Regions from separate parts of the Mesorhizobium sp. C264A genome, predicted to be linked through region 4. Evidence: predicted binding sites of a transcription regulator. Region 4 holds the regulator's gene; each other region holds the start of a gene.
The links. The regulator LexA, encoded in region 4, represses DNA repair genes until DNA is damaged. The targets are predictions, from matches to a motif close to TGTTCNNNNTGTGTTCNG.

Region 1 (7,597 bases), 110 kb from region 4:
GAGGTATCGATAAGGTTACGATGCGCATAAGCTATCACGCTTCGGTTCATCGTAGCAATTCTGGGTTGAAACCCTTTTCAAGGGAAAGCGCTGCCCGCTTTCCCGGGAAAAACGTTCCACACTTTTCCTGGAATTGCTCCTAATGCATGTCGCCCAGAAGTGTGCCGCGGTTCTGGGACAACGGCATGCATCAAGACAAAGACTTAAATCGCGCCGTATGAATCCGTTTCAGCGCGACGCGCTTTAACCGATCAGCTCACCCGCTTCATCAGCGCCATGGCGCCGAACGGCGCGCGCACCTTGCCCTCGGTGATGAAGTAGACGAACACATCGCGCGGTTTCACCGGCGCGTCGAAAGTCGGATCGGCGCGCCGCAGATCGGCCGGCTGCTTGCCTTGCGCCCAGGTCTTCACCCGCGCTGCCCATTCGTCCAGGCCATTCGGCGTATAGCAATCCGGATTGTCGTCGCTGCCGGTCTGCAGCCGCGCATAGATAAAATCGCCGGTGATGTCGGCGATACCAGGATATTTGGCATGGTCGGCATAGACGATTGCCGCCTTGTATTTGCGCGCCAGGCCCACAAATTCCGGCACGCTGAAACTGTCGTTGCGCACTTCCAGCGCATGGCGCAGCGCCACGCCATCCTGCTTTTCCGGCAGCAGCTTCAGGAAGGCCTCGAAATCGTCGGCGTCGAACTTTTTCGTCGGCGCGAACTGCCACAGGATCGGGCCCAGCTTGTCGCCCAGCGCGGCAATGCCGGAGCCGAGGAAGCGCGTCATGGACTCGCCGGCTTCGCCAAGCACGCGGCGGTTGGTGACGAAGCGATTGCCCTTCAGCGAATAGACGAAACCGTCCGGCGCCTCGCCCGCCCATTTGACGAAGGTCGGCTCCTTGAAGCTGGAATAGTAGGTGCCGTTGACCTCGATGCTCGGTACCTGGCGGGTGGCGTAACTCAGCTGTTTGGCCTTGGAAAGCTTGTCCGGGTAGAAGGACGTATCCCAGGGTTCGAAAGTCCAGCCGCCCATCCCGGCGCGGATTGTCCCGGATTTGCTCATGTCATCCTCCCGAGTTCAGAAATCTGGCCGAATTCAGAAAAATCAGGCCGCCTCGCCGACAGGTTTTGTCATGTCGACCACCATCCATCCCGGCCGGTGGGGATTGGCCCGGCGGCCGGTTTCCCTGAAACCATAGGCGGTATAGATCGCGATGTTCCGCTCCATGCGCGAATTGGTATAGAGCCGCACCTCCGGCAAGCCCCACAGCCGCGCCTGCTCGTCGGCGAAGTTGAGCAGCGCTATGCCGAGTTTCTTGCCGTGAAAGGCAGGGGAGACGGCGACGCTGAAGATCATCGCATGATCGGGATGCCGCTCGACGACGATCAGCCCGGCAAGCTCCGCGCCGCTCTCCAGCAGCCAGACCTCGCCGCGCTCGATGCGCGGGGCGTAGTCTTCCGTCACCGGGATCGGCGGCGCACCGAACAGGGCGGTGTAGGGGGCGTAAGCAGCTTCCGTCAGCGAGACGACGGCGTCGAGATCGAGGTAAAGCGCCTTCCTCAATTCGGCAAGAGATGTCATGGCCGTCTACCCACGGCGGTCATGTCAAATCTTGGCCTATCCACTGAAGACACCGAGCGAAGGTCTGCGGTCACTCCGACTTGATCTTGACGGTCAGCCGCTTCACCGGCGCGGATTCCCACGGCGCTTTCAGCGTAAGCTCGATGTCATGGGAGCCGAGACTGTCTGCGCGCACCACAAAACGGTCGGTGCCGGCAGCGCCGAAGGATTCCAGATTCGGCTCGACGCTATGGCCGATCACCTCCAGTTCTGGCGCTTGCTTGGCGACCTCCCAGGCATAGCCGGTGGTTCCGGCGCCCTCGAGCTCAATTGCGACTTTCTCGCCGCCTTTTACCCGCAATTCCTGCTTGGCATTGTCCAGAGTATCGACTTTGAACGCCTTCATGGAAAGGACTCCTTCGCTGCCGAAACGTTATCATCATAGTTCTGGAACCCAAAATGGGAATTGGCCGTCGATCCCGCAAGTGGTTCCATAGGCGATACGTCCGAAGCCGCCTGATCCCCACCCGGTGCCCCAGCTGTTCTTGATGATCCAGTATTTGCCGACATCGTCATATCCGATGACGCAGATGGCGTGCAGACCGAGCAACTCGTTGGACACCGGCTTGTAGACCCCGCCCTTGTAGTAGGTAAAATCCCTGAAAACCTTCATCGCGGCGACGACCGGACCGCCCAGGAACAAGGCGCACTTCCGATCGATCGGAGATGTCGCGATCGACGAGCTTTTTAGCTTCAGCACGGACTTTATCTTGGGTTTGCACGGTTGATTGGCCGGTGTGTAGGGAAAGCCGCTTTCGATGCCTATCCCGAAGCTTGTCGCAAACAGCATTGCCTGTGGAGGCTGCCAACCGGTCGAGCAGCAGTTTCCGCAACCGCAGAAGAAGAGGTGCGCTTCGGAAAGGTCCAATTGCGGATTTGGCGTCTTTTTCTTGACGGCATCTCTGGCTTCGATTGCCGCGCAAGTGGAAAACGCCACGCAGGCACCGCAGTTGAGCTGGTTTCGAACCGCAGTCACGAAGTTCTGTCCGCCCTTGTTTCGCCAGTCGAGGCTTTTGGGAGGACTGCAGGGCGCCGCGGCGGCCATCATGGCCATCGTCTCGTTGACCGCCAGTTCGTCTGCCGAAGCGCCGATGCCGAAATGAGCCATGCCCGGCGCTGCCTGCTCGGCGAGATGGCTCACACTCGTTTCGCCAGCCTCCCAGCGGTACTTTCGCTTGTTTTTGAGAAGCGACTTAACTTTTTCAAGTGAAAGCGTGGCCATAGGTTCCCCCTCCCGCCATTTGTCAAATCCGCAAGCTGATCCTCTTCAGAAAACCAGTTCAATTTACAGTTTGAGAGGCGATAATTTGCTTTTGATTGGAAATTGTCAACAATCAAAGACTATGTCGACTGCAAATAGTCAGGCCGACAATTCAACAGTCAAGATCAGGCTATCAGACATGCTGCTGCATAGAAGTGCAAACGGGATGTGTTCGCAAACGTGTCAAGACAGCTCACCGGGGTTCTTCCACGCAACCAACCGGTGCGGCTATCACTCCGCCGCTTCGCGCTTGCCTCCGGGCCGCCGCTCCAGCAGTTCCTTCAGGAACTGGCCGGTGTAGCTGCGCTTTTCGCGCACGATCGCTTCCGGTGTGCCTTGTGCCACCAGCTCGCCGCCGCCATCGCCGCCTTCGGGGCCGAGGTCGAGCACCCAGTCGGCGGTCTTGATCACCTCGAGATTGTGCTCGATCACCACCACCGTGTTGCCCTGGTCGACCAGCTCGTGCAGCACTTCCAGCAACTTGGCGACGTCGTGGAAGTGCAGGCCGGTGGTCGGCTCGTCGAGGATGTAGAGCGTCTTGCCGGTTGCCTTGCGCGACAATTCCTTGGCGAGCTTGATGCGCTGCGCCTCGCCGCCCGACAGCGTCGTCGCCTGCTGGCCGATATGGATGTAGCCGAGGCCGACCTGCTTCAGCGTCTCGAGCTTGTCGCGCACGCCGGGCACGGCGGCAAAGAAATCGACGCCTTCCTCGACCGTCATGTCCAGGACGTCCGCGATCGACTTGCCCTTGAACACGACATCCAGCGTCTCGCGGTTGTAGCGCTTGCCATGGCAGACGTCGCAGGTGACGTAGACGTCGGGCAGGAAGTGCATCTCGATCTTGATGACGCCGTCGCCCTGGCAGGCTTCGCAGCGGCCGCCCTTGACGTTGAAGGAGAAGCGCCCCGGCTGGTAGCCGCGGGCCTTGGCTTCGGGCAGGCCGGCGAACCAGTCGCGGATCGGTGTGAAGGCGCCGGTGTAGGTGGCCGGGTTCGAACGCGGTGTGCGGCCGATCGGCGACTGGTCGATGTCGATGACCTTGTCGAGGAATTCGAGGCCCTCGATGCGGTCGTGATCGGCCGGATGCTCGCGCGAGCCCATGATGCGGCGCGACGCCGCCTTGAACAGCGTCTCGATCAGGAAGGTCGATTTGCCGCCGCCAGACACGCCGGTGACGGCGGTGAAGGTGCCGAGCGGGATTTCGGCAGTGACGTTCTTGAGGTTGTTGCCGCGCGCGCCGACGATCTTCAGCCGGCGGTTTTTCTTGGCCTCGCGCCTGACACCGGGCGTGGCGACTTCGAGCGCGCCCGACAGATATTTGCCGGTGATCGAATTAGGATTGGCCATCACCTGCTGCGGCGTGCCCTGGGCGATGATCTCGCCGCCATGGATGCCGGCGGCCGGGCCCATGTCGACGACATAGTCGGCATGCAGGATGGCGTCCTCGTCATGTTCGACAACGATCACCGTGTTGCCGATGTCGCGCAAATGCTTCAGCGTGTCGAGCAGGCGCGCATTGTCGCGTTGGTGCAGGCCGATCGACGGCTCGTCCAGCACATAGAGCACGCCGGTGAGGCCGGAGCCGATCTGCGACGCCAGACGAATGCGCTGGCTCTCGCCGCCCGACAGCGTGCCGGAATTGCGCGACAGCGTCAGATAGTCGAGGCCGACATCGTTGAGGAAGCGTAGCCGGTCGCGGATCTCCTTGAGCACCCTGACAGCAATCTCGTTCTGCTTGTCATTGAGCTGCGCCGGCAGATCGGTGAACCATTTGTCGGCGTTGCGGATCGACTGCTCGGTGACCTCGCCAATGTGTTTTCCGGCGATTTTGACCGCCAGCGCTTCCGGCTTCAGCCGGTAACCCTTGCAGACCGGGCAGGGCGTCGCCGACATGAAGCGCTCGATCTCCTCGCGCATCCAGGCGGATTCGGTTTCCTTCCAGCGCCGTTCGAGATTGGGAATGACGCCCTCGAACGTCTTGGTCGTCTTGTAGGAGCGCAGGCCGTCATCATACTGGAAGGTGACCTCGCGCTCGCCGGTGCCACGCAGGACGGCATCCTTTGCCTCTTCGGTCAGGTCTTTGAACTTGTCGCCGAGCTTGAAGCCGTATGCCTTGCCCAGCGCTTCCAGCGTCTGCGCATAATAGGGCGAGGTCGATTTCGCCCACGGGCTGACGGCGCCGTCGCGCAGCGAGACGTTTTCGTCCGGCACGATCAGGCTGGCGTCGATGGCGCGCTGATTGCCGAGGCCGTCGCAGGTCGGGCAGGCGCCGAACGGGTTGTTGAACGAGAACAGCCTGGGCTCGATCTCCGGAATGGTGAAGCCGGAAACCGGGCAGGCGAATTTTTCCGAGAACAGGATGCGCTCATGGGTCTCGTTCTTCGATTTGTTGACCGAGTCCTCGCCGGTCTGGCTGGCGTCGAGCGGCCGGTCGGCGAACTCGGCCACCGCCAGCCCTTCCGCCAGCTTGAGCGCCGTTTCGATGGAATCGGCAAGCCGTGTCGCCAGGTCGCCGCGCACGACGATGCGGTCGACGACGACGTCGATGTCGTGCTTGTACTTCTTGTCCAGCGCCGGCACGTCGGCGATCTCGTAGAAGACGCCATCGACCTTGACGCGCTGAAAGCCCTTCTTCTGCAGCTCCAGCAGTTCCTTGCGATACTCACCCTTGCGGCCGCGCACGATCGGCGCCAGCAGGAAAAGGCGCGTGCCTTCCTCGACCGCCAGCACCCGGTCGACCATCTGCGAAACCGTCTGGCTCTCGATCGGCAGGCCGGTGGCCGGCGAATAGGGGATGCCGACGCGCGCAAACAGCAGGCGCATATAGTCGTAGATCTCGGTGACGGTGCCCACTGTCGAGCGCGGGTTCTTCGACGTGGTCTTCTGCTCGATCGAGATGGCCGGCGACAGGCCGTCGATCTGGTCGACATCCGGCTTCTGCATCATTTCGAGGAACTGGCGCGCATAAGCCGACAGGCTCTCGACGTAACGGCGCTGGCCCTCGGCATAGATGGTGTCGAAAGCAAGCGACGATTTGCCGGAGCCCGACAGGCCGGTCATGACGATCAGGCTGTCACGCGGCAGGTCGAGATCGACATTCTTTAGGTTGTGTTCGCGTGCCCCGCGAATGGAAAGGTATTTATGGTCGGCCATCGCCGGTCGCCGCCTCAGGTCTGGTGTCAGTGGGATCGGCGGGTTTTCCCGGCCATTCCCTATATAGGTATTTTTGCCGCCACGTCGAGAGACGCCACACTTCTCGACCAAAGCCGTTTAACCGTCTTTCGCGCGAACGGGCAAGCGGAAAGAACAAAGACCGAACACGCTCCTGACATAGCTGTGCAGAAACTGACAAGGGTGTTTCAGAAACTGACCCTGACGTAAGCTCCCGGCGATCACATTTTCCGTAACCGGCTATTCAAGGTTGACGCCGTCGAATCAGGGGCGCACTCTGCCGGAGTCAACGGAGCCGGCCGTCTTTGATGGCCTCGCCGCCCATAGCGGCCTGCGAGACGCCGCAGGTTTTTGCGATTTGTGCTTCGGATTGACACCAGTCGCAACGGACATAGGAGCGGAGCATGACGCCACCGGATAGTCCCTTGAGGCTCCACCTGCTAGTGGAGCCGCGGCGGGCATAAGTGCCAGGTAGTTTCAAGGCATTGGAGTGTATGCGTCCAAACGAACGCATCGCGTCAGTCCAACAAACCACCAGACAAACCGTGACCTGCCGAATCCCACAAAAATCAGAGACGGCTAGTCGGATCGTCGGCTGAATGCCGCGAAGCATCCGAAATCAAAGTCGGTATAACACTACCGGCAGTTTGGATTTGGAATCCAAAAAAAGCCCCGACCGTTAGCGGAAGCAACGGCGGGGCTGTTCTTTTGCGAGGAAGTCGTCGGCGCAGGCTTTCTCTCCCGTATAGTAGCTGGGAGAAGGGGCTACCGGCGCGGCGGCTTGATCCCACCCGTGCCGACATCGACAGTGATGCTGCCGGAAATCCTGACATCGGTGTCGCCGATCTTGAACGTGCCGTTCTCGCCGGCAGACAGCGCGTCGTCCGGCTCCGGCTGCGGCGCGGGCTTGGCGATGCGGTAGTCGCCGGTCACGCCGGGCAGGGCGCCTTTCCGCGACGTGCTGGTGCTGCCCCCGGCAAAGGCCATGCTCGATGTCGCCGCCGTGATGGCAATGGCTATGGTCAGTCTGTTCAGGTGGTAGCGCATGGCAAGACTATAGTGCCGCGCTCAAGGCGAGGCCAGACCAGCGGCGTTGAAATTGAGGGAACACCGGCCTGCATTCAATCCGCCGATCAGGCCGCTGCCTGCTTGCGGGTGTCGAAGACGTGGTCGACGAGGCCCCAGTCCTTGGCCTCCTTCGCGGTCATGAAGAAATCGCGGTCGAGCGTGCGTTCGACCTCTTCGTGGGTGCGGCCGCAATGTTGAGCGTAGAGGTCGGCCATGTGCCGCTTGGTGCGCAAAATGCCTTCGGCGTGACGCTGGATGTCGGAGGCCTGGCCCTGGAAGCCGCCCAAAGGCTGATGCAGCACGATGCTGGCATTGGGCAGCGCGATGCGCCGCCCCGGCGTTCCCGCCATCAGCAGGAAGGAGGCCATCGACGCGGCAAAGCCCATGCACACGGTCGACACCGGGCAGCTGACATATTGCATCGTGTCGTAGATGGCGAAACCGCTGGTCACCACGCCGCCCGGCGAGTTGATGTAGAGCGAGA
Region 2 (7,597 bases), 100 kb from region 4:
ATTGGCAGCCGCCAGACCTTTTCCTTGTAGACGATGCCGCGCGAGGAGAAGAACAGCACCGGCGTATGCGTGTTGGCCACAAACAGCCGGGTGACGAAATCCTCTTCCTTGGTCGACATGCCGGAGCGGCCCTTGCCGCCGCGGCGTTGCGCCCGGTAGAGCGACAGCGGCACGCGCTTGATGTAGCCGGAATGGCTGACGGTGACGACCATGTCCTCGCGCTGGATCAGGTCCTCGTCTTCCATGTCGGCGCCGCCGTCGGTGAGCTCGGTGCGGCGCGGCGTGCCGAACTCGTCGCGCACGGCGGCAAGCTCGTCCTTGACGATCTGCTGGATGCGGGCGCGGGACGACAGAATGTCGAGGTAATCCTTGATCTCGTCGCCGATGGTGTTCAGCTCGTCGGCGATTTCGTCACGGCCGAGCGCGGTCAGGCGCTGCAGGCGCAGTTCGAGGATTGCGCGCGCCTGTTCCTCGGAGAGGTTGTAGGTGCCATCCTCATTGATGCGATGGCGCGGATCGTCGATAAGCAGAATCAATGACTCGACGTCCCCGGAGGGCCAGCGTCGCTCCATCAACTGCTCGCGCGCCGTCTGCGGATCGGGCGCGGTGCGGATCAGCTTGATCACTTCGTCGATGTTGGCGACGGCGATGGCGAGGCCGACCAGCACGTGGGCGCGGTCGCGCGCCTTGCGCAGCAGGAATTTCGTGCGCCGGCTAATCACCTCTTCGCGGAAGCTGACAAACGCCTTCAGCATGTCGGTCAGGTTCATCACTTCCGGCTTGCCGCCGTTCAGCGCCACCATATTGGCGCCGAAGGAGGTCTGCAGCGGCGTGAACCGGTAAAGCTGGTTGAGAATGACGTCGGCGACAGCGTCGCGCTTCAGCTCGATGACGACGCGGTAGCCCTGGCGGTCGCTTTCGTCGCGAATGTCGGAAATGCCTTCGATGCGCTTGTCGCGCACCAGCTCGGCCATTTTCTCGATCATCGAGGCCTTGTTCACCTGGTACGGGACTTCCGTGATGATGATCGATTCACGGTCGTTTCCGCGCTGTTCGACATTGACCTTGCCGCGCATGACGATGGAGCCACGGCCAGTCGCATAGGCGCTGTAGATGCCGGAACGGCCGAGCACGATGCCGCCGGTCGGGAAATCGGGACCCGGAATGATCTCCATCAGCGCCGGCGCATCGATCGCCGGATTGTCGATGATGGCGATGGCGCCGTTGCAGATCTCGGCCAGATTGTGCGGCGGGATGTTGGTGGCCATGCCGACGGCGATGCCGCCGGAACCGTTGACCAGAAGATTGGGGAAGCGGGCCGGCAGCACCTTCGGTTCGGTGTCGGATGCGTCATAAGTCTCCTGGAAATCGACGGTTTCCTTGTCGATGTCCTCCAAGAGTTCATGCGCGACCTTGGTCAGCCGCGATTCGGTGTAGCGCATCGCCGCCGGCGGATCGCCGTCGATGGAGCCGAAATTACCCTGCCCGTCGATCAGCGGAACGCGCAGCGACCAGTCCTGCGCCATGCGCACCAAGGCGTCGTAGATCGAGGCGTCGCCATGCGGATGGTATTTACCCATCACGTCGGCGACCGGGCGGGCCGACTTCACATATTTGCGGTTCCAGTGGTAACCGCTCTCATGCGCCGCATAGAGAATGCGGCGGTGAACCGGCTTCAGGCCGTCGCGTACATCGGGCAGCGCACGGCTGACGATGACGCTCATGGCGTAAGAGAGGTAGGAGCTCTGCATCTCCTCGATGATGGAGATGGGCTCGATGCCGGTAGGGCCGCCGTCGGCGCCGCGCGGGGGTTTTTGGTCGGTCAAATCGGATCACAATCTAATCAGGAATCACTGACCGCTTATATAGGAAGCACGGCCGAAACTCCAATATTCGTGGTGCTTTTCCAATGAGGATTTCAGTGGCAAATTCAAATGGATACCTCTGATTGCGACGATTTGGCCATAACGCATTCGCCGCCGCCAGCGGCAAAAGCCTGCGAAGGACAGTTTTCCAAGCCAAGAGCTTATCTGGAGGCAGACAGACGCGTCAGCGGGTAGCCACCCGCCCGGCGCGATAGTGGCCAGGCGTTTCGCCCATGACGCGCCGGAAACGGCGGTTGAACGTCGACAAATCGTTGAAACCGGCCTCGAAGGCGATTGCCGAGATGGCATCGCCTGACATGCGTAGCCGCACCGCCGCGCGGTGCAGCCGGGTTCTCAGCAGAAACTGATAGGGCGTCATGCCGGCGACCCGCCGGAATGTGCGCAGGAAATGATACGGGCTGGTCGCCGTCGCGCCGGCAAGCTCGGTGAGCGAGACCGGCCGGTCGGCATTGAGCTCGATCTGCCGCACCGCCTCGGCAACCCGTTTCTGGTCGCGGCGGCTCGGCGGTCGAACGCCAGGCACCGCATCGCTGGCGACGGGCAGTGCTGCGCCGGCAACTGCCAGTACTGCGCCCGCAATTCGCAGGCCAAGCTCCTCGAAGGCGTCGATATCGGCCGTCTCCCGCGCCGCTTCGGCCTCGGCCAGCAGCGATGCGAGCGACGGCAAGGGCGGCAGATGCGGCACGCCGAAGGCGAGCTTGCTCGCGCCGGGCACGTCGCTGGCGATGCGGTCGAGATAGGCCGGAGCGAAGTGGAAGGACAGGCAACGGTCGCCGGCGCCATGCTCATGCCCGCATTCATAGCAGGCGCCGACATTGCCGAGCAGGATCGCGCCCGGCGCCAGCATGGCGGCGCCCTGGCTGGTGCGGTAGCGGAAGGTGCCGCTGGTGACAGCGGCAACGCAGAAGGTGTCGTGCGCCTCCTCGAACGGGCGGTCGCCGGCGCCAGCCGTGCACAGCACGTCGCAGACATGCCAGCCCTGCCCCGATGCCAGCTTTTGTTCGCTCGTCGTCATGGCTTGAAAGATAGCAATTTTTCCCAAGCGCGACACCCGGTCGGGGCCTATCGCTTGCAGCCTCCTGACACAACGAAGGCAGCAAGTATGATCGGTACATCCTCCTTTGCCGAAGCGCTCCACAGCGACGGCCCCAATCCCGGCCTGGCTGAAAAGCTGGATCTCTACGGCCGCTTCGTCGGCGCCTGGACATTCGATGCCACGCGCCATCTCGAGGACGGCACGGTTTTCACCGGACGCGGCGAGGTGCATTTCGGCTGGGTCCTGGAAGGCAGGGCGATCCAGGACGTATGGATCCTGCCCGCACGGGATGCCGGCCCCTCGCCCTCGCTCGGCAAATGGACTTTCTATGGCACAACGCTGCGGGCCTATGATCCCGGCTCGGATGCCTGGCACATCTTCTGGAGCGACCCGCGCAACCAATACTACAGCCGCCAGCTTGGTCGCGCCGAAGGGGACACGATTGTGCAGGTCGGCGCCGACGGCACTGGTTCCTCGGTTCGCTGGAGCTTTTCGCGCATCACCAAGGACGGCTTCCGCTGGCTCGGCGAGCGTTCGCACGACGATGGCAAGACATGGCGTCTCGAAGTCGAGTTCCTGGCGCGCCGCGTCGCCCAGGACTGATGACGCAACATATTGCAAAAAAGGTGAAAAAACATACTTGACCATGTCTCGATCGGTGTCCGCGACACCAACGTTTCGAAGCCCTTCTACGATGCCGCGCTAAAGCCGCTCGGTTATTCTTGCCTCGGCCAGTCGCCAGGCTCACTGGGTTATGGTGCGCAAGCCGTCGCGCTGTGGGTGAACGACGCGGAGCGGCCAGTGCCATCGGACGAGAAGTTCGGTCTGCATTTCTGCTTTAGCGCGCCGACGAGGCAGAGTGTCGTCGCCTTCCATGCCGCCGCCTTGCGTGCAGGCGGCAGCGACAATGGCGCGCCGGGCCTGCGCGCCGACTATGGCGAGGACTATTACGCTGCCTTCATCGTCGATCCCGACGGCTATCGCCTGGAGGCCTATTGCAACGCTGCCGCCTAACATAGCCGGCGTCTCCGGTATCGGCATCTCAGACGGTTCCCACCGGGCAGGCTTTGCTCTACCACTATCGTGGCGCAGGGGTCCGGCCCGGCGGGAGGGGTCAGCGATGCCGAGTTTCGACAGCCTGTTCAACGCCTTCGTCACCATTCTGGTGACCATCGACCCGCCAGGTCTCGCGCCGCTCTTCCTCGCGGTGACACGCGGCATGAACCGCGAGGAACGTCAGCAGGTTTCAGTGCGCGCCTCGATCATCGGCTTCCTGGTGATGGCGCTGTTTGCGGTGGCCGGCGCGTCCATCCTGTCGGTGTTCGGCATCACGCTGCCGGCTTTCCGCGTCGCCGGCGGGTTTTTGCTGTTCTTCATCGCGTTCGAAATGGTGTTCGAGCGCCGCCAGGACCGCAAGGAGAAGATCGGCGACGTCGCCATCACCAAGGACATGATCCACAACATCGCGGCCTTCCCGCTGGCGATCCCGCTGATCGCCGGCCCCGGTGCGATTTCGGCGACCGTGCTACTGTCGGGCTCGTTTCAGGGTTTTGCAGCACAAGCGGCGCTGGTCGGCATCATCTTCGTCTGCCTTGCCATCACCTATCTGGTGTTCGTGCTGTCGGAGCGCATCGACCGCATCCTCGGCCAGACCGGCCGCTCGATCCTGACCCGCCTGCTCGGCGTCATCCTTGCCGCGCTTGCGGTTCAGTTCGTCGCGGATGGCATCAAGGCGCTTATGGCGGGGTGAACGGCAGGCCCTGCTCCCTGCTCCCTGCTCCCTGCTCCCTACTCCACCGCCGTATCGACGACCTCGAAATCGTGGGTGATGACAGCCGTCTTGGCCAGCATGGCCGAGGCCGAGCAGTATTTCTCGATCGACAGGTTGATGGCGCGCTGGACCTTGTCGTGCGACACCGCGTGGCCCGTGACGATGAAATGCATGTGGATGCGGGTGAAGACTTTCGGGTCGGTTTCGGCTCGGTCGGCGTCGAGTTCGACAACACAGTCCTCGATCGCCTCGCGGCCTTTTTCGAGGATGTGGACGACATCATAGGCCGAGCAGCCGCCGGTGCCGATCAGCATCAGTTCCATCGGGCTCGGACCCGGCGTCTTGCCTTCCGGCCCGGAGCCGGTTCCCAGCACAACCTTGTGGCCGCTGCCGGACTCGCCGACGAAGGTGCGCTCCTCGACCCATTTGATCCGGGCTTTCACGGCAATCTTCCTTTCAGAAAGCGTCACTGGCCGGAGACGACCGTGTGCATGATCCGCCCCGGCAGCAGCGTGAACACGCCGGCGCCGATCAGGGCGAAAACATACAGCGATATCATGACCCTGCGATGTTTGGCGACCCGATGCATATGCGCGTGCCAGACCGCCAGCGGCACGGCGATCAACACTAAAATCGACAAGAGATGGATCGGGCTGAACGGACCGACGAGGCGTATCTGGTGGATCCAGAAACTGGAGACGGCGACGACCAGCATCAGCGCCGCCCACTATAGCCGACGACACGATGACGCGTCGTGCCTTTCGGCAGCGCCAGTTGCGTAGCGCCAATGGCCAGCGCGGCAAGGGCCGCGAAGGCGTGCCATGGAATGGGAGGGCGCGCCGATAGAAGCGGTCCGAGCGACATCGCGCCCTCTCCTCAGATATCGCTGACTACCGTCAGCTCAGAACGGGATTTCGTCGTCCAGTTCGCGCGACGAGCCGCCGCCACCGCCGCCCTTGGAACCGCCGCCACCGCTGTTGCCGCCGCGGTTGAAGCTCTCATTGGGGCCAGACTGGCCGAAATCCGAGCCACGGCTCGCGCCGCTGCCGCCGGCATAGTTGCCGACCTGACCGCCGCCCTCGCCGCGAGAATCGAGCATCTGCAGCTCGCCGCGGAATTTCTGCAACACGACTTCGGTCGTGTACTTGTCGGCGCCGGTCTGGTCCTGCCATTTGCGTGTCTGCAGCTGGCCTTCGACGTAAACCTTCATGCCCTTCTTCAGGTACTGCTCGGCGACCTTGGCGATCTGGTCATTGAAAATGACCACGTTGTGCCATTCGGTCTTTTCCTTGCGCTCGCCGGAATTCTTGTCGCGCCAGCTTTCCGACGTGGCGATGCGGATGTTGACGACTGGGTCACCAGAATTCAGGCGGCGGATTTCAGGGTCCGCGCCGAGGTTACCGACCAGAATGACCTTGTTGACGCTACCCGCCATGACACTTCTCCGCGCTCATCCGAAACAAATTTCAAGTCGTTCACCTTACAGGCCGCGGACAATCCTGGCTTGCCGCGGCTGGCTTTTCCCACAAGGTTTTTGTTCCCTTTTCGTTCCTATACTGTTAACCACGGATTGTCAAGGAATGGCAGCAATCGCCGACGCGGGCGCGTGGATTTAGCTGACACGCAGGGGCGAGAAGCGGTGTCGTCAGCGCCGTTTTTTCGCTGGTCGCAACGGACCGAAAAAGCCGCTCCACTCCATGCCCATGGCATGGGCGCGCTGTGCGATCACGGTTGGTGCCGACATCAGCCCGACTGCAGGTTCAGATTTCAGAGCCGGGTCATTCAGCAATTTCCCGATCGCGCGCCCGTGCCACCACACCTGAGCGACGAGCGCCGCTACCACCGCGATCAGGCCCCAGGTCCCCAATCCTTCGCCGAAGATGTAAATCCCGTATGGCGGCGATAGCGCCGTACCCAGCTTGGCCAACAAGATCACGGCCACGAAACCGATGACGGCGATCGCTCCTATACCGAGTACGAGGCGGCGATAGAGCCTCAGAGCCTCGTTGAGGTTCTCGGCGGACGAAAGATCGACGTTGGAATTCATAAATACTACTCCTGCCTCGCGATGATCGGCCCATCTTGTTCCCCACGGCTTAGAGGCCCGGCAGGATCCAATCAATACGCGGCATTCAAAAACACCCCTTGCCAAATCGATAAGTATCGACTTATGCTTTTGCCATGATCGAAGCAGAGATTTTTCGCGCCCTGGCCGACCCGACGCGACGCGCCGTCTACGAGCGGCTGACTTCCGGCGAGATGAGCGTGTCGGAGTTGCGCACCGGCATGAGCGTGTCGCAGCCGGCGGTGTCGCAGCACCTTGCCGTGCTGCGCGGCGCAGGCCTGGTCAGCGAAAGACGCGCCGGCCGCAACGCCTACTATCGCGCCGATCCGCAAGGGCTCGAGCCGCTGCTCGGCTGGATCGAACGCTACCGCGCATTCTGGCCGGAGCGCATCGAAAGACTGAAGGCCGTTTTGAAGGACATGGACCAATGACCGACGAAAAGCAGACGCAGACCGCCAAAGATGCCCTCGCCTTCGAATGCGATCTGCCGGACGCACCGGAAAAAGTGTGGCGGGCACTGACCGTGCCAGACCTCTTGGCGGAATGGATGATGCCGAACGACATCAAGCCGGAAACCGGCAGCCGCTTTGCCTTTGCCGGGCCTGAGAAGCCGATCGAGTGCGAAGTGCTCGATGCCGAACCGGGGCGCCTGCTGCGCTATTCCTGGCGCGAGCGTTCCGGCGACGCCGACCGCGAGGAGCTGGGGAGCATCGTCACCTTCACACTCGCCCGCACCGTTTCCGGCGGCACGCATCTGCGCATCGTCCATGACGGGTTTGTCCTGACGCCTGCGGTCGCGATGGCCGGCGCCGGCTGCCGGCTCTGGCTGCGCGCATACA
Region 3 (7,597 bases), 470 kb from region 4:
GACATCGACGACAACGCCAGCGCCTTCATGGCCGAGGATTGCCGGAAACAGGCCTTCGGGATCGGCGCCCGACAGGGTGAACTCGTCGGTGTGGCAGATGCCGGTCGCCTTGATCTCGACCAGCACCTCGCCTTCGCGCGGTCCGTCGAGGTCGACCTCCATGATTTCCAACGGCTTTCCGGCGGCGACAGCGACAGCGGCGCGGGTTTTCATTAGGCAATTCCTCCCAAGGCGATTGGTCTTCAGGCTTTCAGGGTTTTTATACTGTTTCAACCCGATTTGGCGACCAAATATGGCGCAAATCTTGGCCCAGTCGTCGGCGAGCCCAACCTTCGCCCCTCGGCACGGGCCTGGCGGGCAGGGAGTGTCTTGATGGGTGCGCTGCCGGCGGTGCTTGAGCCCGGCTGCCGAAGCCCATAAGAAGGACGAAAGACCGAGGAAACGCCTTCGATGTTCACGAAAATCCTGATCGCCAATCGCGGCGAGATTGCTTGCCGCGTCATCAAGACGGCGCGCAGGATGGGGATTGCCACCGTAGCGGTCTATTCCGACGCCGATCGCGACGCCGTGCACGTCGAAATGGCCGACGAAGCCGTGCATATCGGGCCATCGCCTGCCGCGCAAAGCTATCTCCTGCCTGAGAAGATCATTGCTGCCTGCAAGGAGACGGGCGTGCAGGCCGTGCATCCCGGCTACGGATTTCTGTCGGAGCGGGCCGCTTTCTGCGAAGCGCTTGAGGCTGAGGGCATTGTCTTCATCGGTCCGAAACCCAAGGCGATCAAGGCGATGGGCGACAAGATCGAATCGAAGAAGTTCGCCAATGCCGCAGAAGTGTCGACGGTACCGGGCTGGCTTGGTGTCATCGAAAATGCCGACCATGCGGAAAAGATCGCCGGCGAGATCGGTTATCCCGTGATGATCAAGGCCTCGGCCGGCGGCGGCGGTAAAGGCATGCGCATTGCCTGGAGCCAGTCGGAAGTGCGCGACGGCTTCGACCGGGCGCGCTCGGAGGCGAAAAGCTCGTTCGGCGACGACCGCGTCTTCATCGAAAAGTTCGTCGTCGATCCGCGTCATATCGAAATCCAGGTGCTGGCCGACGCGCATGGCACCGCCCTCTATCTCGGCGAGCGCGAATGCTCGATCCAGCGCCGGAACCAGAAGGTTGCGGAAGAGGCGCCGTCGCCATTCCTCGATGCCAGGACGCGCAAGGCCATGGGCGAGCAGGCCGTGGCGCTGGCCAAGGCGGTCGATTACCAGAGCGCCGGCACCGTCGAGTTCATCGTCGATGCTGAAAAGAACTTCTATTTCCTTGAAATGAATACACGATTGCAGGTCGAGCATCCGGTGACGGAGCTTGTTACCGGCATCGACCTGGTCGAGCAGATGATCCGTGTCGCCGCCGGCGAGAAGCTGGCGATCGAGCAGAGCGACGTCAAGCTGAACGGCTGGGCGGTGGAAAGCCGGCTCTATGCCGAGGATCCCTATCGCAATTTCCTGCCCTCGATCGGCCGGTTGACGCGCTACCGGCCGCCGGAGGAGGGCACGTTCGGCGATGTCGTCATCCGCAACGACACCGGCGTCACCGAAGGCTCCGAGATTCCGATGTTCTATGATCCGATGGTGGCAAAACTCTGCACCTGGGCGCCCACGCGTATCGAGGCCATCGATGCCATGTCGGAAGCGCTGGACAGTTTCGTCGTCGACGGCATCGAGCACAACATCCCGTTCCTGGCGGCGCTGATGCAGCATCCGCGCTGGCGCGAGGGGCGGATATCGACGGGCTTCATCGCCGAGGAATATCCTGACGGCTTCGCGCCGATCGTGCCCAATGGCGATGAAAAGGCAGTGCTGGCGGCGATCGCCACCGCGGTCGAGCTTCTGCGCCGCGATCGGCTTGACCGGCTGGGCGGGCGGCTGGCGCCGCATTCGGGCGCACTCAAGCGCGATTGGGTGGTGAAGCTCGGCGACGACTATCTCCAGGCTTCGATCATCGAGGGCATGATCTCCATTCCGATGGAAATCGATCTGTCGGTCGATGGCGGCAAAGCGCTGACCGTGGCGTCCGACTGGCGGCCGGGCGACCTCATCTGGCGCGGCACTGTCGGTGCCCGCAAGGTCACGGCGCAGATCAGGCCGCTGCCGAACGGCCTGCGCATCGCCTGGAAGGGCATGTCGGTGACGGCGCGCGCCATGCTGCCGCGAACGGCTGAACTGGAAAGGCTGATGCCGGAAAAGGTGGCGCCGGACACGTCCAAGATGCTGCTTTGCCCGATGCCGGGCCTGGTCGTGTCGATCGCGGTTGCCGAGGGGCAGGAGGTCAAGGCCGGCGAGACGCTGGCCGTGGTCGAGGCGATGAAGATGGAAAACGTGTTGCGCGCCGACCGCGATCTTGTCGTGTCGAAGCTCAACGCCAAGCCGGGTGACAGCCTGGCTGTGGATGCGGTGATCATGGAGTTCGCCTAGAGATTGTTTGGAAATTCTACTCCGGCGGCCATCTGAAGGCGGTTTCTGCGCTTCCCGTGCTCACGGACCAAATGTCCGCTGCGCTCCGGTTCTCGAAACCACCATCATATGACTCGCCAGAGCGAATTTCGAACAATCTCTGAGCCGTGCGGCTGGGTACGGAAGCCTGTGGTCGGTGGTCATTTGTGCTGGACTGGCATCGCCCGGTCCGGGACAATACATCTCCATCGACTCAAAGCCCTTCGAGCAATTTGAAACATCATGGCTGATGACAAACTTCCACGCGATCCCCTGAGGCGCGAAGCAGCGCTCGCTGCTGCGCGCCCGGAGGCGCCGGCGCGGCCGTTCATCCATCTGCGCGTGCATTCGGCGTATTCGCTGCTCGAGGGCGCCTTGCAGGTCGCCGCCGTTGTCGGTCATGCCGTCAAGGACGAGTGCCCGGCAATCGCCGTCACCGACACAAACAATCTGTTCGGCGCGCTTGAGTTCGCCCAGAAGGCGGTGAAGGAAGGCATCCAGCCGATTATCGGCTGCCAGATCGATCTCGCCTTTTCCGGCGAGACCAGTGACGCACAGCGCGACCGCCGCCGCCACGGGCCGGAGATGAACGCCGTGGTGCTGCTCGCCGCCACCGAGGTTGGCTATAGCAACCTCGTCAGGCTGGTCAGCCAGGTCTATCTGGAGACGCCGCCGGGCGAGCCCGTGCATCTGACGTCGGCAATGCTGGAAGGCCGTAGCGATGGCCTGATCTGCCTCAGCGGCGGCCCGCGCGGCCCGATCGGCCGGGCGCTGAAGGAGGATCGCCGAGATCTTGCCGAGACGCGGCTTCTGGCACTCAAGGCGCTGTTCCGCGACCGGCTCTATGTCGAACTGGATCGCGTTTCCGGTTATGACCGCGCCATCGAGAAATCATCGGTCGACCTTGCCTATGTCCATGATCTGCCGCTGGTCGCCACCAATGAGGCGTTCTTCGCCGCCCGCGACGACTATGAAGCGCATGACGCGCTGATCGCGATTGCCGAAGGTTCGGTGGTCGCCGCCGACAACCGCCGCAGGCTGACATCGGACAATTTCCTGCGCAGCCAGGCGGATATGGCGCGGCTGTTCGCCGACCTGCCGGAAGCGATAGACAACACCGTCGAGATCGCGCTGCGCTGTTCCTACTATCCCAAGACCCGCAATCCGATCCTGCCACGCTTTACCGGCGGCGATGTCGCCGACAATGAGGTGGCGCTGAAGGCCGAGGCCGATGAACTGCGCCGGCAGGCCCATGAAGGTCTCGACGCCCGGCTGGCGGCGCATGGACCCACCGCCGGCTACACGGTCGAACAATACCGCGAGCGGCTCGATTTCGAGCTCTCCATCATTGAGAAGATGAAGTTTCCCGGCTACTTCCTCATCGTTGCCGACTTCATCAAATGGGCAAAGGCGCAAGGCATTCCGGTCGGGCCGGGCCGCGGTTCTGGCGCGGGGTCGCTGGTCGCTTATTCCACCACCATCACCGATATCGATCCGCTGCGCTTCTCGCTGCTGTTCGAGCGCTTCCTCAATCCCGACCGCGTGTCGATGCCCGACTTCGACATCGACTTCTGCCAGGACCGGCGCGAAGAGGTCATCCGCTACGTCCAGCAGAAATATGGCCGCGACCAGGTGGGACAAATCATCACCTTCGGTACGCTGCAGGCGCGCGCGGTGCTGCGCGACGTCGGCCGCGTGCTGCAAATGCCTTACGGCCAAGTCGACAAGCTCTCCAAAATGGTGCCGCAAAACCCGGCCAATCCGGTCAAGCTGGCGGATGCCATCGCCAACGAGCCGCGCTTTGCCGAGGAGGCCGAGAAGGAGCCAATCGTGCAGACGCTGCTCGATATGGCGCAAAAGCTGGAAGGGCTCTACCGCCACGCTTCGACGCACGCCGCCGGCATCGTCATCGGCGACCGGCCCTTGTCGGAACTGGTGCCGATGTACCGCGATCCGCGCTCCGACATGCCGGTCACCCAGTTCAACATGAAATATGTCGAGCAGGCCGGGCTGGTAAAATTCGACTTCCTCGGCCTGAAGACGCTGACGGTGCTGGAGACGGCGGTGAAGCTGATCCGCCGGCGCGGCATCGAGATCGACCTGGCGACGATCCCGCTCGACGATCCTGAAACCTACGCCATGCTGTCGCGCGGCGAAGTGGTCGGTGTGTTCCAGGTGGAAAGTGCCGGCATGCGCAAGGCGCTGATCGGCATGCGGCCCGACTGCATCGAGGACATCATCGCGCTGGTGGCGCTCTACCGTCCCGGCCCGATGGAGAACATCCCGACCTACAACGCCAGAAAGCATGGCGAAGAGGAGATGGCATCGATCCATCCCAAGATCGACCATCTGGTGAAGGAGACGCAAGGCGTCATCGTCTACCAGGAACAGGTGATGCAGATCGCGCAGGAACTGTCGGGCTATTCGCTCGGCGAAGCCGATCTGCTGCGTCGCGCGATGGGCAAGAAGATCCGCGCCGAAATGGACAAGCAGCGCGAGCGCTTCGTCACCGGTGCGGTCGAACGCGGCGTCGGCAAGCCGCAGGCCGACTTCATCTTCGACCTTCTGGCCAAGTTCGCCGACTACGGCTTCAACAAATCGCACGCGGCCGCCTACGCCGTCGTGTCCTACCAGACCGCCTATCTCAAGGCGCATTACCCCGTCGAGTTCCTGGCGGCGTCGATGACGCTCGACATGGGCAATACCGACAAACTCGCCGATTTCCGCCAGGATGCGCTGCGTCTCGGCATCGAGGTGGTGGCGCCGTCGGCGATGACCAGCTTCCGCAATTTCGAGGTCGGCGAGAACCGCATCTATTATTCGCTGGCGGCCCTCAAGGGCGTCGGCGACGCTGCGGTCGAGCACATCGTCGCCATGCGCGGCGAAAAGCCGTTCAAGAATCTCGCCGATTTCTGTGAAAGGGTCGATCCCAAGATCGTCGGCAAGCGCGTCTTCGAAAGCCTGATCATGGCCGGCGCGCTCGACTGCTTCGGCCACGACCGCGCCCAGATGATGGCCGGCGTCGAACGGATGATGGGGCTGGCTTCGCTGGCGCAGCAGAATGCCATTTCGGGCCAGCACGACATTTTCGGCGCGTCGCTCGGCGCGCAGCAGCAGGCGCTCAATTTGCCGCAGACCGATCCGTGGCTTGCCGCCGACCGGCTGCACCGTGAATTCCAGGTCGTCGGCTTCTATCTTTCGGCGCATCCGCTCGACGAGTACAAGGCGGCCCTGCAGAAGATGCGCGTGCAAAACTGGGGCGAGTTCTCGGCTGCGGTCAAACGCGGTGCCGCCGCGGGCCGGCTCGCCGGCACCGTCACCACCAAGCAGGAGCGCAAGACCCGAACCGGCAACAAGATGGGCGTCATCGCCTTTTCCGACACATCTGGCCAATATGAAGCCGTGCTGTTTTCGGAAGGGTTGGCGCAGTATCGCGATCTGCTCGAGCCCGGACGTTCGGTGGTGATCACCGTTTCGGCCGAGGATAGGCCCGAAGGGGTCAATCTGCGCATCCAGACGGTGCAGTCGCTGGAGGATGAGGCCAGCCGCATCCAGAAGGCGCTGCGCATCTTCGTGCGCGATGCGGCTCCGATCGGCATGCTGGCCGGCCAACTGGCGGTGAAGGGCGAAGGCCAGGTCAGCTTCGTGCTGATCAAGGAGGCCGGCCAAGGCGAGATCGAGATCGAATTGCCCAACCGCTACCGCATCTCGCCGCAAATCGCGTCGGCCATGCGCGCGGTGCCGGGGGTGGTCGAGGTCGAGCTCGTCTAGGCTGCGCTGATATACACGGCAGTCGCATCGACGTCGGCCAGTGCATGACGGCCTAAAGATGCTCTGGGCCTGACATTGCAGCCGATAGGGCCAGCGTGCGGGGCGTGGTTGAACTGACCTTCCTTTGAACCACATGCGTTGAGCAGAAACTTCACAGGAACGCACAATCATGCCCAGCCGCGAACGCGTCGAAGCCTTCCTCAAGGAGGTGGTCGAAGGCTGCCACGTCAAGGCGATCGCCGACTTCTACCATGACGATGCCACCATGCAGGAAAATCTCGGCGTCCCGCGGCGCGGCAAGGAAACACTGATGGCGCATGAGCAGGCAGCACTCGACCGGATCGAGAAGATGCACACCCATCCTGTCCAGACATTCCTGGTCGATGGCGACAATGTCGCCATACGCTGGACCTTCGACCGTGTCGACAAGGTCGGCACCGTGCGCCGGCTGGAAGAGGTGGCCCTGCAGCGCTGGCATGGTGACCGGATTGCGGAGGAGCGGTTCGTCTACGACACCGCCTCGGCCTGGCGCCTCGTGGGGCCGGATGGCAAGGTGGTGGAGGGGTGACGATCACCGGGTCAGGTCATGATGAGATTTGGTTGAAATCTCATCATGATCTAACCCTTTGTTGGAGCATGATCTTTTCCAAAACCGGCACCCACTTTTTGGGATCATGCTCTAGACGGCCCCGGCTGGGACCGTTACGCACTTGTGATGAAGGCAGCCGAGAAGGACGGATTGCAGCAAAACTCAGCGATGGCGCGGCTGCGTGACAGGCTGCGCAAGCTCTATCACGGGCGCACGCCGGCGGCGTTCCGGTTTCAACTGGCGGCGGTCATCATCGACCTCGCCATCATCGCCTTCTTCGTTGCCACGCCGGTGCTCCAGGACAAGCCGTCATTCCTGTGGCTCGACTATACCGTCGCCGCATTGGTCGCCGCCGACCTGATTGCCCGGCTGTTAGCCTCCAACGACATGTTGCGGCTGATGAAACAGCCGACATCCTGGGTCGATGTCTTCATCCTTTTGACGCTGCTGATGCCGACGGCGCTGGCAAATCTGGCGTTCCTGCGCATCCTGCGGCTGTGGTCGCTGTCGCGCAGCGGGTCGCTGTGGCGGCATTTCGAAATGCGTGGCTTGAGGCCCTGGCGCGAGGCGAGCCACGCGGTCATCAACCTGTTGACGTTCCTGTTCGTCATCACCGGCTTCGTCTACACCTTCTTCTTCCGCACCGGCGCCGGCCTCGAAAACTACATTGATGCGCTGTATTTCACCGTTGCCACGGTGACGACCACCGGTTTCGGCGACATCGTGCTGCCGGGGATCGCCGGCAAGCTGACCGCG
Region 4 (7,597 bases):
GAAAGAAGGACTACCGATGACCAGAAACGCTGACCATACGGAGGGTGATCCGTTCTACCATGGCACCCGGGCGGATTTGAAACCCGGGGATCTGCTGAGCGTCGGCCACCCTTCCAATTTCAGAGGTAAACCACTGTCATGGATCTATTTCACCCAGACACTGGAAGCCGCCATCTGGGGAGCAGAGCTTGCAACGGGTGACGGTCGTCGAAGGATTTACATCGTAAAGCCGACGGGGTTTTTCATGGATGACCCTAACCTGACCGATAAAAAATTTCCCGGCAATCCGACGAAATCCTACCGCTCCCGTGATCCGTTACTCATCCTGGGGGAGCTCGCTGAATGGCAGGGTCATACACCCGAACAATTGAAGGCAATGCACGATGGGCTTGCTCGCCTGAGGGCGGAGGGCCGGGATATGATTGAGGATTGAGCGTCCTTGGCGAGTGATGGTCAATTCCGGCGCGGTGGACGCGACCGCACGGACTTTCGCGCTTTGCGCGTTCATGTAGCATAGGAGGTCTGGGGCGCAAGGGGCAGACCCGATGGCTGGACGTGGCCGGGGCACGAAGGAAGGCGAAGGCGCCGAGGCAAGCGTCAGCGAACGCTCGCTGTTTGCCGATAGTCCCTATGCCGAGCCGCTGCCCCTCGCGCTGCCGGAGCCGCATCCCGGCGTCGCGCCTGCGCTGCCCGGTCACGCCTTGCCGGCGCAAGCCACAGCGCCCGGATCTATCGCCCGTCTGCGCAGACGGCTTCGCCGTCCGTCATGGCCCGCGCTCCGCCGCAGCCTTGCCGTGGCCGCCAACACGGAGCTCGACCGGGGCGTCGCCTTCCTGCTGGTGCCGGTTTTCCTGGCGGCCGGCGTCATCATTTATTTCTCGCTGGCCGGCGAGCCCGGCTTTGCGCAGCCAATCGCCATTGTGGTGCTGGCGACATGTTGCGCTGTCGCCACGCGACCTCGGCCGAGGACGCATCTGTTCTGCATGGCCGCGATGCTGTGCGCGCTCGGCGTCGTCGCCGCCAAGGTCGAGACCTGGCGCGCCGGAACGCAGATGCTCGGCTCCGAGATCCAGACACGGCTGACCGGCCGCGTCGTCAGTCTCGAACAGATGGAGAGCGGGCGCATCAGGCTGACGCTCGACGTGGTTTCGACCGCTTACCCCAAGCTGCGCTACGCCCCGGAGCGGGTCAGGCTCTCGGCGCGGACCGTTCCCGCCGATATGACCGCCGGCTCCCTGATCACCGGCTATGCCAGGCTGTTGCCGCCGACCGGTCCGGTGCGGCCGGAGAGCTACGATTTCTCCTTCGACAGCTATTTCACCGGCATCGGCGGCAGCGGCTTCTTTCTCGGCAATCCGAAAACCATTGCTACGCAGGGACCGCCGCCGCTGACCGCACGGCTCTCCTCGGCAATCGAGAACGCGCGCGAAAACATTGCCGACCATATCAGGGGCAAGATCGGCGGCGCCGAAGGCGAGATTGCCGCGGCGTTGATTGTCGGCGTGCGCGCCGGCATCCCGGACGAGGTCAACGAAGCGATGCGGCGCACCGGCATCTACCACATCATCTCCATCTCCGGCCTGCACATGGCGCTGGTTGCCGGCACCATCATGGCGTTGCTGCGTGGCGCCTTTGCGCTGTTTCCCGATTTCTCTTCGCGCCGCCCAGTCAAGAAATATGCAGCAGTGGCAGCACTCGTCTCCATCGCCGCCTATCTCGTTATTTCAGGCGTCGTGGTTGCCGCCGAGCGCAGCTTCATCATGCTGGCGGTCATGCTTGTCGCCGTGCTGTTTGATCGCGCCGCACTCACCATGCGCAATCTGGCGATCTCCGCCATCGCCGTCATCCTGGTGTCGCCGCACGAGGTGGTCGGTCCCAGCTTCCAGATGTCGTTTGCCGCCACCGCCGCCCTTGTCGGCGCCTATGCCGGCTGGGCCGATTACCGCGCCGACAAGGTGAGAACGCCGCTGGCAAAGCGCTCCTTCGTCGGCTTCCTGTCGCGAAAATTCGCGCTGGCCATGGGCGGCCTCGCCATGACCTCGATCATCGCCGGCAGTGCAACCTTGCTGTTCGCCATCTGGCATTTTCAGCGTGTGTCGCCGCTCAGCCTGATCGCCAATCTGGCCGTGATGCCGATTGTTTCGTTGATCGTCATGCCCTTTGCCGTGCTCAGCGCACTGGCGATGCCGTTCGGCGCCGACGGGCCGTTCCTCTATGTGATGGGCAAGGGTCTGATGGCGATGATCGCTATATCGGCCTGGATTTCCGAGCGCTCGCCGGTCGACGCCGTCGGGCTGATCTCCATCCGCTCGGTGCTGTTGGTGGCGGTCGCCCTCGTCATCGCCACCATGGCCACCACCTGGCTCAGGCTGGCGGCCGTGCCTTTCGCGCTGGCCGGCCTGTTGACGGTGCCGCAGGTGCTTACGCCCGACGTGCTCATATCCGAGGACGCACATCTGGTGGCCATGCCGATAGGTGGCGGCGAACTCGCCCTCAACCGCGAACGCTCCAACGAATTCACCACGGACAATTGGAAACGGGCGCTGCGGGCCGAAACCATTATCCCGCCCGAGATTTTCGAGGCAACAGATACGCGGTTCGATCTCGATCCGCTCGATCTGCCGCCCGGGTCGCCCTTCTATTGCATGGGCGATCTCTGTATCGCCCGACACCCTTCCGGAGCCATTGTAGCCCTTGCCAAAGACCGCAAGACGGCGCGGCCGGCCTGTGCCTTCGCTAGCCTGATCGTCATCGATGACGCCACGGCCTACAATCCGTGCCGCGACCCGCTGGTGCTGGTCGTGACGAAGAAACAGCTGGCCCGCGACGGCAGCGCCGCCGTCTTCTTCGATCCGCAATCGGCAGCTGCAGCGCCAACCATCCGCTTCGCCGTCGACAAGCCGTATCGCCCCTGGCACGAGCAGCGCCGCTTCTCCCGCGAAGCGCGCGGCCTGCCGCCTTACAACCAGCGTGAAAAGTACAAACCCAAGCCGGCTCAGTAGCGCCGGATCAATCCGACAAGCTTGCCCTGCACCTTCACCCTGTCCGGTCCAAAAATGCGGGTCTCGTAGGCCGGGTTGGCGGCTTCCAGGGCGATCGAGGCGCCCTTGCGGCGGAAGCGTTTCAGGGTCGCTTCCTCATCGTCGACCAACGCCACCACGATCTCGCCGGGGCTGGCTGTGTCGGCATTGCGGATGATGACCGTGTCGCCATCGAAAATGCCGGCCTCGATCATCGAATCGCCCTTGACCTCGAGCGCGTAGTGTTCACCGCCCATGATCATGTCAGGCGGCACCGAGATCGAATGGGTCTGATGCTGGATGGCGTCGATCGGCACACCGGCAGCAATGCGTCCCATCACCGGGATCGACACCGCCGAAACGGCGTCGTCATTGCCGGCCGACATCGAACGCGACGGCGAGCCCGGCTTGATCTGGCGGCCGATACCGCCTTGGCCCATCGCGCCTTGTCCCTGGCCGCCTTGCCCTTGGCCGGTTTGACCAAGACTGCCCTGAATGACGCTCGGCGAAAACTTCCTCGCCGCATTGAGGCCTGGTGCGATCGAGTCGGGCAGCCGCAGCACTTCCAGCGCGCGCGCCCGGTTCGGCAGCCGGCGAATGAAACCGCGCTCCTCAAGCGCCGTGATCAGGCGGTGGATGCCGGACTTGGAGGCGAGGTCAAGCGCTTCCTTCATCTCATCGAAGGACGGCGGGATTCCGCTCTCCTTCAGGCGTTCATGGATGAACATCAGAAGCTCATGTTGTTTGCGCGTCAGCATCGCGGCCCCCAGGGGTTCTGAAACCAGAATCAGAAAAAACAAACCCAGAACAAACACTATCTGTTCCAGTTGTGTTCCGCAACCTTTTAAAGTTTAATGAATGTGTTGACGTTTTGTTCAGCGTGACGTTCGGCACCGCGAGCGGCGCTCGTAGTCGTTGGCCGGCAACGGGGTGAAACGAAGACAAAGTGCCCTGCGTCGTCGGCTACGATCGCCGCTTCCTTTTCGGATGGGGCTGCGCAGCATCCGCGCCGGGTTCACTCTGGGCATAGACCTGCAGCGTGTAGCCGATGTGAGCGGTCATCAGAGTTTTCGCACGTTCGACGTCGCGATCGAGGGCCGCTTCCATCAGGGCGGTATGGTGTTCGATCGCCACGGCGTCGCGCAGGGCCGCCACGGCCTTCCGGTGGCCATCCGTGCGGCCGGCGGCGGCGCGCAGCGTCGGGGCCAGACCCAGAAAGCGGTGATGGCGATGCAATTGGTCGGAAATCGTCGCATTGAAGCGCAGCAGCCAGCTGGATGTCGCGGCACTGAGCAGCGCCGCATGGAAGGCATCGTGTTTTTCGTACCACGCGTCGACCGCATCATCCGATGGATCGTCGAGAACAGACCCGCACCGTGAGAGACGATAGTGGGCGGCAACGACCGCGTCTTCCCACTCACGGTCGCCCTCCTCGATCGATTCCACCAGCAGGGGCAGTTCGACCACCAGCCGCGCACGCGCCAAATCCTCGAGCTCCGCCCGAGAGACGGGAGCGACCGCAAACCCGCGGTTGCTGATGGCGGTCACAAGCCGTTCCGCCTCCAGCCGCGACAGCGCCTCGCGCAACGGCGTCCAGCCGATGCCGTAGGTGTTGCGCAGCGTGCTCAGCTTCAACGGCGCGGCAGGCGCCAGCCGGGTCGCAAGAATATCGCGCCTGAGCAGGCGATAGGCCGCTTCCGTCTTCGAGGTCTGCTCGTCATCCAGCATCGTGATCCATCAGATATAAACGCTCGGCGGATCATTATATATCAAAGCCTTTCAATGGGTGAATTATATATAATGTTTGACAGTTCAAGGGCGACCACTCAAGATCGCCGGCATGTTTGGGCGGCAGGCTCCGCCGCGCGCGTTTGTCCATGGAGGGGCGCCGGATCATGAGCACGACACCCGATCTCGCTACAATCCAAGCAATGGATGCCGCCGATCCGCTGCGCTCCATGCGCGAACGCTTTGTCTTGCCGCAAGGCGTGATTTATCTCGACGGCAATTCCCTGGGCGCCGCGTCAGCGGTCGTCTTCAGCGAACTGCAGCAGGCCGCCACGCAGGAATGGGCGCAGGACCTCATTCGCGCCTGGAACACGGCTGGCTGGTTCAACATGCCGGTGGAACTGGGAGATCAGCTCGGACGACTGATCGGCGCGGCTGACGGGCAGACGGTGGTCTGCGACACAACCTCGATCAACATCTACAAGCTGCTGCACGCCGCGCTCGGCATGCGGCCGAATCGGTCGGTCATCGTTGCCGAGGGCGACAGTTTCCCGACCGACCTCTACATGGCCGAAGGCGTCGCCTCGACCCGGCCGGGAACGCGGCTGCGGCTGGAGGGCGTCGACGCGGCCGCAATCGAGGACCTGATCGACGACAGCGTTGCCGTCATCCTGGTCAACCACGTCAACTACAAATCCGGCCAGTTGCGCGACATGGCGGCGCTGACGCGCAAGGCACATGACGCCGGCGCGCTGATCATCTGGGATCTCTGCCACACCGCCGGCGCCTTGCCGGTCGAACTCGACCGTGCCAATGCCGATTTCGCTGTCGGCTGCACCTACAAATACCTCAATGGCGGCCCGGGCTCGCCGGCCTTCATCTACGCGGCCGAGCGCCACCATGGTGATATCAGCCAGCCGCTCAGCGGCTGGTGGGGCCATGCGCGGCCGTTTGCCTTCGAGCAGGGCTTTGCCGTCGGCAGCGGCATCCGCCGCTTCCTATGCGGAACGCAGCCGGTGCTGTCGATGCGGGCGCTCAAGGGCGCGCTCGATATCTGGAACGACGTCGACATGGCGGCGGTGCGCAGAAAAAGCATCGCGCTGACCGACCTGTTTATCCAGCTCGTCGAAGCCAGATGCGGCGCCTACGGGCTTGAACTGGAAAGTCCTCGCGACGGCAGCCAGCGCGGCAGCCAGGTGTCGTTCCTCCATCCGCATGGCTATCAGGTGATGCGCGCGCTGATCGAGCGCGGCGTGATCGGCGATTTCCGGGCGCCGTCGACCATCCGTTTCGGCTTCACGCCGCTCTATGTCGGATATGGCGATGTCTGGCAGGCGGTCGAAGTCCTGGAGGATATTCTGCGCACCGGCGCCTGGCAGGACGCCCGCTTCGCGGTGAAGACCGCGGTTACGTGAGAAACTAGAGCAATTTCAGGAAAAGTGTGAAGCGGTTTTCCGTCCGAAATTGCGTCAATCAAAGAGCTAGAGCATTTCGCCGTTTCCGTTAAACGGTGAAATGCTCTAGAGCCGGGTGCGGACCGTCCAGAGCTCCGGAAACAGCACGACCTCCAGCATCTTCTTCAGATAGGAGGCGCCTGAGGTGCCGCCCGTGCCGCGCTTCAAGCCGATGATGCGCTCGACCGTTGTGACGTGGTTGAAGCGCCAGCGGCGGAAATAATCCTCGAAGTCGACCAGCTTCTCGGCCAGTTCGTAGAGCATCCAGTAGCGCTGCGGGTCGCGGTAGACGGTTTGCCAGGCAGCCAGCACTTCTTCGTTCTCGACGCGCGTCTCGCGCCAGTCCGTGCGACTGGCGTCGGCGCCGATGTCGAAGCCATTGCGCGCCAAAAGCAGAAGCGCCTCGTCATAGAGCGACGGCGTGGCCAGGATGGCTTCCAGCCTGTCCGTAAGGTCGGGCCGGTGCTTGTGCGGCCCGAGCATGGCAAGGTTGCGGTTGCCGGCCATGAACTCGATAGCGCGGTACTGCCACGACTGGAAGCCCGAGGATTGGCCGAGCGCGTCGCGAAACTCGGTGTATTCGCTTGGCGTCATCGTGCGCAGCACGTCCCAGGCATTGTTGAGCTGCTCGAAGATGCGCGCGACACGCGACAGCATCTTGAAGCTCGGTTCGAGGCGGTCGGCGCGGATCGAGCGGATCGCGGCGCCGATCTCGTGGAGGGCCAGTTTCATCCACAATTCGGATGTCTGATGCTGGATGATGAACAGCATCTCGTCATGGGCAGAAGACAGCGGCGCCTGCGCATCGAGCACCTTGTCCAGCTGCAGATAGTCGCTGTAGGACATCCGCTCCTTGAACGACATCTGCGCGCCATCGGACGCCGGATCGTGCGGCTTAATCAATTGATCTTCTCCGCGCGCAACCGGAAGCGCTGGATCTTGCCGGTCTGGGTTTTGGGCAAGGCGTCGATGAACTTCACCGAACGCGGATATTTGTAGGGCGCGATCGTTGCCTTGACGTGGTCCTGCAGGCGTTTGACGGTCAATGCGTCCGGCGAAACGCCTTGCACAAGCACGATATGCGCCTCGACGATCTGGCCGCGTTCGCCGTCCTCGGCGCCGGTCACCGCGCATTCGGCGACGTCGGGATGCGAGAGCAGCGCCGCTTCGACCTCGGGGCCGGCGATGTTGTAGCCGGCGCTGACGATCATGTCGTCGGAACGCGCGGCGAAGTGGAAGAAGCCATCCTCGTCCTGCGTGAACGTATCGCCGGTGAGATTCCAGCCGTCGCGGACATAGTCCTTTTGCCTGGCATCGGCCATGTAGCGGCAGCCGGTCGGGCCGCGCACCGCCAGCCGGCCAGTAGAGCCGCGCGGCAACTCCCGCATCTCGTCA

Region 1: the regulator LexA is predicted to act here: its motif matches at 6,177-6,194, upstream of uvrA (excinuclease ABC subunit UvrA).
Region 2: the regulator LexA is predicted to act here: its motif matches at 6,229-6,246, upstream of ssb (single-stranded DNA-binding protein).
Region 3: the regulator LexA is predicted to act here: its motif matches at 2,581-2,598, upstream of dnaE (DNA polymerase III subunit alpha).

Annotation. Positions count from the first base shown of each region.
Region 1 covers NZ_JAMYVY010000001.1:1,923,894-1,931,490, reverse strand. Annotated here, with positions in the region: gene NKL04_RS09545 (DUF72 domain-containing protein) at 252-1,055, opposite strand; gene NKL04_RS09540 (GNAT family N-acetyltransferase) at 1,098-1,574, opposite strand; gene NKL04_RS09535 (protease inhibitor I42 family protein) at 1,645-1,959, opposite strand; gene NKL04_RS09530 (C1 family peptidase) at 1,993-2,835, opposite strand; gene uvrA (excinuclease ABC subunit UvrA) at 3,106-6,027, opposite strand; gene NKL04_RS09520 (hypothetical protein) at 6,811-7,032, opposite strand; gene NKL04_RS09515 (ATP-dependent Clp protease proteolytic subunit) at 7,179-7,597, opposite strand, start outside.
Region 2 covers NZ_JAMYVY010000001.1:1,916,022-1,923,618, forward strand. Annotated here, with positions in the region: gene gyrA (DNA gyrase subunit A) at 1-1,826, opposite strand, end outside; gene NKL04_RS09465 (helix-turn-helix transcriptional regulator) at 2,050-2,901, opposite strand; gene NKL04_RS09470 (hypothetical protein) at 2,989-3,525, shown strand; gene NKL04_RS09475 (VOC family protein) at 3,559-3,936, shown strand; gene NKL04_RS09480 (MarC family protein) at 4,043-4,672, shown strand; gene NKL04_RS09485 (OsmC family protein) at 4,711-5,136, opposite strand; partial or broken gene NKL04_RS09490 (DUF2306 domain-containing protein) at 5,160-5,557, opposite strand; gene ssb (single-stranded DNA-binding protein) at 5,595-6,128, opposite strand; gene NKL04_RS09500 (hypothetical protein) at 6,339-6,740, opposite strand; gene NKL04_RS09505 (ArsR/SmtB family transcription factor) at 6,875-7,189, shown strand; gene NKL04_RS09510 (SRPBCC family protein) at 7,186-7,597, shown strand, end outside.
Region 3 covers NZ_JAMYVY010000001.1:1,340,431-1,348,027, forward strand. Annotated here, with positions in the region: gene NKL04_RS06495 (S-(hydroxymethyl)glutathione dehydrogenase/class III alcohol dehydrogenase) at 1-213, opposite strand, end outside; gene NKL04_RS06500 (acetyl-CoA carboxylase biotin carboxylase subunit) at 451-2,463, shown strand; gene dnaE (DNA polymerase III subunit alpha) at 2,725-6,252, shown strand; gene NKL04_RS06510 (nuclear transport factor 2 family protein) at 6,422-6,820, shown strand; gene NKL04_RS06515 (potassium channel family protein) at 6,968-7,597, shown strand, end outside.
Region 4 covers NZ_JAMYVY010000001.1:1,813,281-1,820,877, reverse strand. Annotated here, with positions in the region: gene arr (NAD(+)--rifampin ADP-ribosyltransferase) at 17-433, shown strand; gene NKL04_RS08920 (ComEC/Rec2 family competence protein) at 546-3,002, shown strand; gene lexA (transcriptional repressor LexA) at 2,996-3,778, opposite strand; gene NKL04_RS08910 (GntR family transcriptional regulator) at 3,984-4,748, opposite strand; gene kynU (kynureninase) at 4,916-6,163, shown strand; gene kynA (tryptophan 2,3-dioxygenase) at 6,269-7,105, opposite strand; gene NKL04_RS08895 (AMP-binding protein) at 7,102-7,597, opposite strand, start outside.